DNA from 3 places in the Serratia sp. BNK-23 genome. Region 2 is predicted to be linked to each of the others. Evidence: predicted binding sites of a transcription regulator. Region 2 holds the regulator's gene; each other region holds the start of a gene.
What was found. The regulator PhoB, encoded in region 2, activates phosphate uptake and scavenging genes when phosphate is short. The targets are predictions, from matches to a motif close to CTGTCATAAAACTGNCNNAT.
Positions count from the first base shown of each region.

Region 1: a site for PhoB is predicted at 970-989, ahead of glpT (glycerol-3-phosphate transporter). Genes of this name have one in related genera too.
Region 3: a site for PhoB is predicted at 1,195-1,214, ahead of ACMGF9_RS24215 (MIP/aquaporin family protein). Genes of this name have one in related genera too.

Region 1 covers NZ_CP179900.1:4,784,604-4,786,872, forward strand. Annotated here, with positions in the region: gene glpA (anaerobic glycerol-3-phosphate dehydrogenase subunit A) at 1-778, opposite strand, end outside; gene glpT (glycerol-3-phosphate transporter) at 1,143-2,269, shown strand, end outside.
Region 2 covers NZ_CP179900.1:3,960,098-3,962,366, reverse strand. Annotated here, with positions in the region: partial or broken gene sbcD (exonuclease subunit SbcD) at 1-928, opposite strand, end outside; gene phoB (phosphate response regulator transcription factor PhoB) at 1,144-1,833, shown strand; gene phoR (phosphate regulon sensor histidine kinase PhoR) at 1,858-2,269, shown strand, end outside.
Region 3 covers NZ_CP179900.1:5,097,642-5,099,910, reverse strand. Annotated here, with positions in the region: gene rraA (ribonuclease E activity regulator RraA) at 76-561, shown strand; gene zapB (septal ring assembly protein ZapB) at 622-861, opposite strand; gene ACMGF9_RS24215 (MIP/aquaporin family protein) at 1,385-2,230, shown strand.

The sequences.
Region 1 (2,269 bases), 820 kb from region 2:
GCACCAGGATGTCGGCGTCCGCCGGTTTGCGGCAGCGGTTGATCACCATGTTGTTGATGCGGTGACCGAGGATCAGCAGCGCTCCCTTGGCCGGGAACATGCGGATACGCAAATCGGCGTATTCGGCGATCTGCTGGCCCCAGATGCCGGCGGCGTTGACCACCACCGCTGCGTGCAGCTCATAGCGCCGCTGATTCTGATGGTCGTAAACGCGCACGCCCGTCACTCGGTCGCCACTGCGCAACAATCCGACCACCTGGTGGTAAGTCAGGATCTGCGCGCCGTGTTCGCGCGCATCCAGCATGTTGGCGGCGGTCAGCCGGAAAGGATCGACGGTGCCGTCCGGCACCCGCACCGCGCCAATCAGCGCCGGATTAGCCGCCGGCTCCAGCCGCAGCGCCAGCTGCGGGTCGATCGCTTCGGCGTCGATGTCGGCCTGGCGACAGGCGGCGATAAACTGTTGCTGATACTCCAGCGAGTCCTGCGGCAGGGTGATGAACAGCCCATCGGTGCGCTCGATACAGTGATGCGCGATGCGTTTCAGGATGCGGTTCTCTTCGATGCACTCGCGCGCCGACTCGCCGTCGGTCACCGCATAGCGCGCGCCGCTGTGCAGCAAGCCGTGGTTGCGGCCGGTGGCGCCGGTGGCGATGTCGTGACGCTCCAGCAAAATGCAGCGCAAGCCGCGCCGCGCACAATCGCGGGCAATGCCTGCGCCGGTGGCGCCGCCGCCGATGATGATCACATCCGTTTCGCCGCCGTCAAAATAGCTGCTCATGTCGCTCCCTCAGGATCGGTAGTTATGAGCCTATTGAGCCACGGTTATTAGGGTCTTTGTTTGATAAGGAACAAGAACGAACATAAAACGAAATAAAAATGTCCACAAAAAACCATCAATGTGATCATAATCACGATTTTTGGACGTTTTTCTATTTCATAACGTTAACGAATCGCTCAAAATCCGCCGTGGTTTCATGAAAGTGTAACAATTGCGCCATTCGTCACAGCGACACCAGGCGTATTTGTCGACAATGGCGCTCGTTATGGAACACAAAAACACCACATTCGATATCCGCTCAATCATCAAATGAACGTAAAAGGTCATATTGATGTGATAACAGATAAAGCCATCGGAGGCGCTCATGTTGAGTATTTTTAAGCCGGCCGCACACATCGCCCGTGTGCCGAGCGATAAGGTAGACCCGCTCTACCGTAAGCTGCGCTGGCAAATTTTCCTGGGGATCTTCTTCGGTTACGCCGCTTACTATCTGGTGCGTAAGAACTTCACCCTGGCCATGCCTTACCTGATCGAACAAGGCTTCAGCCGCGGCGACCTCGGCTTCGCGCTGTCGGGCATCTCCATCGCCTACGGCTTCTCCAAATTCATCATGGGTTCGGTCTCCGACCGTTCCAACCCGCGAGTGTTCCTGCCTGCCGGCCTGATCCTGGCGGCGGCGGTGATGTTGTTCATGGGCTTCGTGCCGTGGGCCACCTCCAGCATCGCGGTGATGTTCGTTCTGCTGTTCCTGTGCGGCTGGTTCCAGGGCATGGGTTGGCCGCCGTGCGGCCGTACCATGGTGCACTGGTGGTCGCAGAAAGAACGCGGCGGCATCGTTTCCATCTGGAACTGCGCCCACAACGTGGGTGGCGGCCTGCCGCCGCTGCTGTTCCTGCTGGGTATGGCCTGGTTCAACGACTGGCACGCGGCGCTGTACATGCCGGCCTTCGGCGCCATCCTGGTGGCCCTGATCGCCTTCGCCCTGATGCGCGACACCCCGCAATCCTGCGGCCTGCCGCCGATTGAAGAGTACAAAAACGACTATCCGGACGACTACAGCGAAAAAGACGAAGAAGAGCTGACCGCCAAGCAGATCTTCATGCAGTACATCCTGCCGAACAAGCTGCTGTGGTACATCGCGGTCGCCAACGTGTTCGTCTACCTGCTGCGTTACGGCATTCTGGACTGGTCGCCGACCTACCTGAAAGAAGTGAAGCACTTCGCGCTGGACAAGTCTTCCTGGGCCTACTTCCTGTATGAATACGCCGGTATCCCGGGCACTCTGCTGTGCGGCTGGATGTCGGACAAAGTGTTCAAAGGCAACCGCGGCGCCACCGGCGTGTTCTTCATGACGCTGGTGACCATCGCCACCGTGGTGTTCTGGATGAACCCGGCCGGCAACCCGACCGTGGACATGATCTGTATGCTGGTCATCGGCTTCCTGATCTACGGCCCGGTGATGCTGATCGGCCTGCACGCGCTGGAGCTGGC
Region 2 (2,269 bases):
GGCAGCTCGCCGGCATAGTCGGCAAATTGCCGCAGCTGCCGTTCGATCTCGGCCAGATCGCCTTTGATCAGTTGCATGGGCTGAAACTGCGGGATCGTTAACGTTTCTACCCGCTGCAAAGCGCCGTCGGCGAAATCCACCAGGAAGACGCTTTTGGCTTTGCCCAGCTCATCGAAGCTCAGCGGGATCGGCGAGCCGCTATAGCGAATATGCTCCGATTTGGCGACGTTCTGCGCGCGGTGAATGTGGCCCAGCGCGATATAGTCGGCGGGGGGAAGGTCTGCGCCGGGAAGGCGTCGAGGGTGCCGATATAGATGTCGCGCACCGAGTCGGAGGTGGTAACGCCGACGGTGGTCAGGTGGCCGGTGGCGACGATCGGCAGTGGCAGGCCCAACTGGTCGCGGCGCTCGCAGGCCGCCTGATACAGCGCTTGATAATGTTCGGCGATGGCTTCCTGCAGCGCCTGCTGTTTCTGCGCGCCGGATTCGCCGGCGCGGCTGGTGAGCAGATCGCGCGGCCGCAGGAACGGGATGGCGCACAGCACCGCGCCCGGCTGGCCGTCGCGTTGGTTAAGCACCACGATCTGCTGTTCCGGGGCGCCCTGCGCGCTGGCGATCACCGTGGTGTTCAGGCAGGAGAGCAGCTCACGCGATTCGTTCAGCGTCGCCACCGAGTCGTGGTTGCCGCCCAGCACCACCAGCTGGCAGCCGGTGCGCTGCAGTTCCACCACGAAGCGGTTGTACAGCTCGCGGGCATAGCTGGGCGGTGAGCCGGTATCGAACAGATCCCCGGCGACGATCAGCGCATCCACCTGCTGCTGATCTACCTGTTCGATCAGCCAGTTCAGAAAAGCCTGGTGCTCGGCGGCGCGGCTTTTGGTGAAAAAGTACTGGCCAAGGTGCCAGTCAGAGGTGTGGATCAGGCGCATGACACTCCCGGATGTAAAGATAATGGCGATGATTATAAAGGCCGCGGCGGCGGCTGTCCCGGCGCAATGATGATGACAACCGGATGATTTTTCGTTACTGCGGGAAATAATCGCTATGCTTACTGCCTATAACAGCCGGTTTTTTTCATAAAAGTGTCACAAAACTGACGCATAATGGCGCCCGAAAAGTCGCTAACACATTGGCAGGATTGACGATGGCAAGACGCATACTGGTGGTGGAAGACGAAGCGCCGATCCGTGAGATGGTGTGCTTTGTGTTGGAACAGAATGGTTACCAACCGTTGGAAGCCGAAGATTATGACAGCGCCGTGACGCGTCTGTCTGAGCCGTTCCCTGATTTGGTGTTGCTTGACTGGATGTTGCCCGGCGGTTCCGGCATTCAGTTTATCAAACATATGAAGCGCGAAGCGCTGACCCGAGATATCCCGGTGATGATGCTGACCGCGCGCGGCGAAGAAGAAGACCGGGTGCGCGGCCTGGAAGTGGGGGCGGATGATTACATCACCAAGCCGTTCTCGCCCAAGGAGCTGGTGGCGCGCATCAAAGCGGTCATGCGCCGCATTTCGCCGATGGCGGTGGAAGAAGTGATTGAAATGCAAGGGCTAAGCCTGGATCCGTCCTCCCACCGCGTAATGGCGAACGATCAGGCGCTGGATATGGGGCCGACCGAGTTCAAGCTGCTGCACTTCTTTATGACCCACCCGGAGCGGGTTTATAGCCGCGAGCAGTTGCTTAATCACGTCTGGGGCACTAACGTTTATGTGGAAGACCGTACCGTTGACGTGCATATCCGTCGGCTCCGCAAGGCGTTAGAAACCAGTGGGCATGATAAAATGGTTCAAACCGTTCGGGGCACCGGCTACCGGTTCTCAACGCGCTACTGATCGCGCCGCGCTGGAGAATATGCCGTGTTAGAACGTCTGTCGTGGAAGAGGCTGGCTTTGGAGCTGGCTCTTTTCTGTCTGCCCGCCTTACTGCTGGGGCTGATTTTCGGTTATCTGCCCTGGTTCCTGCTGGCCTCTGCGCTGGCTGCGCTGGTGTGGAATTTCTACAACCAGCTCAAACTCTCCCATTGGCTGTGGATCGACCGCAGCATGACGCCGCCGCCCGGCCGCTGGAGCTGGGAGCCGCTGTTCTATGGCCTGTATCAGATGCAGCAGCGCAACCGCCGCCGCCGGCGCGAGCTGGCGCTGCTGATCAAGCGCTTTCGCAGCGGGGCCGAATCGCTGCCTGACGCGGTGGTGATGACCACCGTCGAAGGCAATATCTTCTGGTGCAACGGGCTGGCGCAGCATCTGCTCGGCTTTCGCTGGCCGGAAG
Region 3 (2,269 bases), 1.1 Mb from region 2:
AAACTGATGATTTTGCCAACAGGGCGAATAAAGGGATATACTGAACATTCCAGCGGCAAACAGACGTAAAATCCTATGAAATACGATACTTCCGAACTTTGCGACATCTATCATGAAGAGGTGAACGTTGTTGAACCTCTGTTCTCCAATTTTGGCGGGCGTACTTCATTTGGCGGGCAGATCACCACGGTGAAATGCTTTGAGGATAACGGCCTGTTGTTCGATCTGCTTGAAGAAAACGGTCGCGGCCGCGTGCTGTTGGTCGACGGCGGCGGTTCGGTACGCCGGGCGCTGATCAACGCCGAACTGGCGCGCCTGGCCGCCCAGAACGAATGGGAAGGCATCGTGGTGTACGGCGCGGTGCGCCAGGTGGACGATCTGGAAGAGCTCGACATCGGCATTCAGGCGATGGCGGCGATCCCGGCGGGTGCCGTAAGCGAAGGCGTGGGCGAAAGCGATATCCGCGTCAACTTCGGTGGCGTCACCTTCTTCTCAGGCGACCACCTGTATGCCGACAATACCGGCATCATCCTCTCCGAAGACCCGCTCGACATCGAGTGATTTTCGGACATGAAAAAGGGCGCCTCAGGCGCCCTTTTCGTTGCTGCATGGCGTAAGGAATCAAACCTCTTCCATTTTGCCCAGCAGCGCGCGCAGGCGATCTTGCCATACGTGCTGTTCTTCTTTCAGCTGTTGGTTTTCACGCACCAGCGCTTCGTGGTTGCCGGAGGCAGCCTGAACTTCCTGCGACAGAGAGTTGTTTTTGTCTTTCAGCTCTTCAATTTCCATCTGCAACAAGGTGATGGTATCAATCGCCTGCTGTACTTTTGCTTCCAGTTTCTCAAATACTTCAAATGACATGCTTCAGTCCCCTCATGATAGCAAGGCGTACATCTATAAGTAGCGGCCGCAACGTCGGCTGCAGCTACTGCGAATATTGCATCGCGCTCAGTGACGCGCGCCGTTACGAAAGGCGCGCCGGTCTCGATTCGTTAAAAACGATTGTAAGTAGCCAGTCTCCGCCTGTCTAGCAACATACCGGATCATCGCGCAGTCTGTTGCAATTTTCCTGCCCTCGCCATCAGCAAAAACTGAAAATCCCCATCGCCGCCGCCGCGAGTTGTTAACGCCCCTCGCTAAACCACTGGTCAGATCACACTTTTATGGCTCAGAAAGAACACTAAACGACGCGAAATCGCTCAATTTTATGACGCGCCACACACATTTTGATTTCGCTATTTCTCGTTTATGTTCGTTAACGATAAATTTACATCACGTCCTCATTCAATAATTGGACGAGATGAAAAAACTGTGCCCATAGGTCAGATGTATACCTGGCTGAGCCTATAAACCAACAACCGCCGTTTTGCAGGACACCAACATTATGAGCCAAACCACCAGTCCGACATTAAAAGGCCAGTGCATCGCCGAGTTCCTCGGCACGGCGCTGCTGATCTTCTTTGGCGTAGGCTGCGTTGCCGCGCTGAAACTGGCGGGCGCCAGCTTCGGCCAGTGGGAAATCAGCATCATTTGGGGCCTGGGCGTCGCCATGGCCATCTATCTGACCGCCGCGATTTCCGGTGCGCATCTCAACCCGGCGGTCACCCTCGCCCTGTGGCTGTTCGCCTGCTTCGACGGGCGCAAAGTGGTGCCTTACATCATTGCGCAGGTCGCCGGCGCCTTCTGCGCCGCGGCCTTGGTCTACGGGCTGTACTACAATCTGTTCTTCGACTTCGAAGCGGCCCACCACATGGTGCGCGGCAGCAACGAAAGCCTCGAACTGGCCGGCATCTTCTCGACTTACCCTAACGCGCACATCTCCGTAGGCCAGGCCTTCCTGGTAGAAATGGTGATCGCTGCAATCCTGATGTGCCTGATCCTGGCGCTGACCGACGACGGCAACGGCATTCCGCGCGGCCCGCTGGCGCCGCTGCTGATCGGTATTCTGATTGCCGTGATCGGCGCCTCCATGGGACCATTGACCGGCTTTGCGTTGAACCCGGCGCGTGACTTCGGGCCGAAACTGTTCGCCTACCTGGCCGGCTGGGGCAAAGTCGCCTTCACCGGCGCACGCGACATCCCGTACTTCCTGGTGCCGATCTTCGCCCCTATCGTCGGCTGTGGCCTGGGCGCTTTCGGTTACCGCGCGCTGATTGGCCGCCACCTGCCGTGCGACGTCTGCGTGACGGAAGAAGAGCCTGACGCCAAGACCCAGCAGCGTAAAGCGTGATGGGTGCAGTTTTACACGGTTAACAACAGCAGGATAATT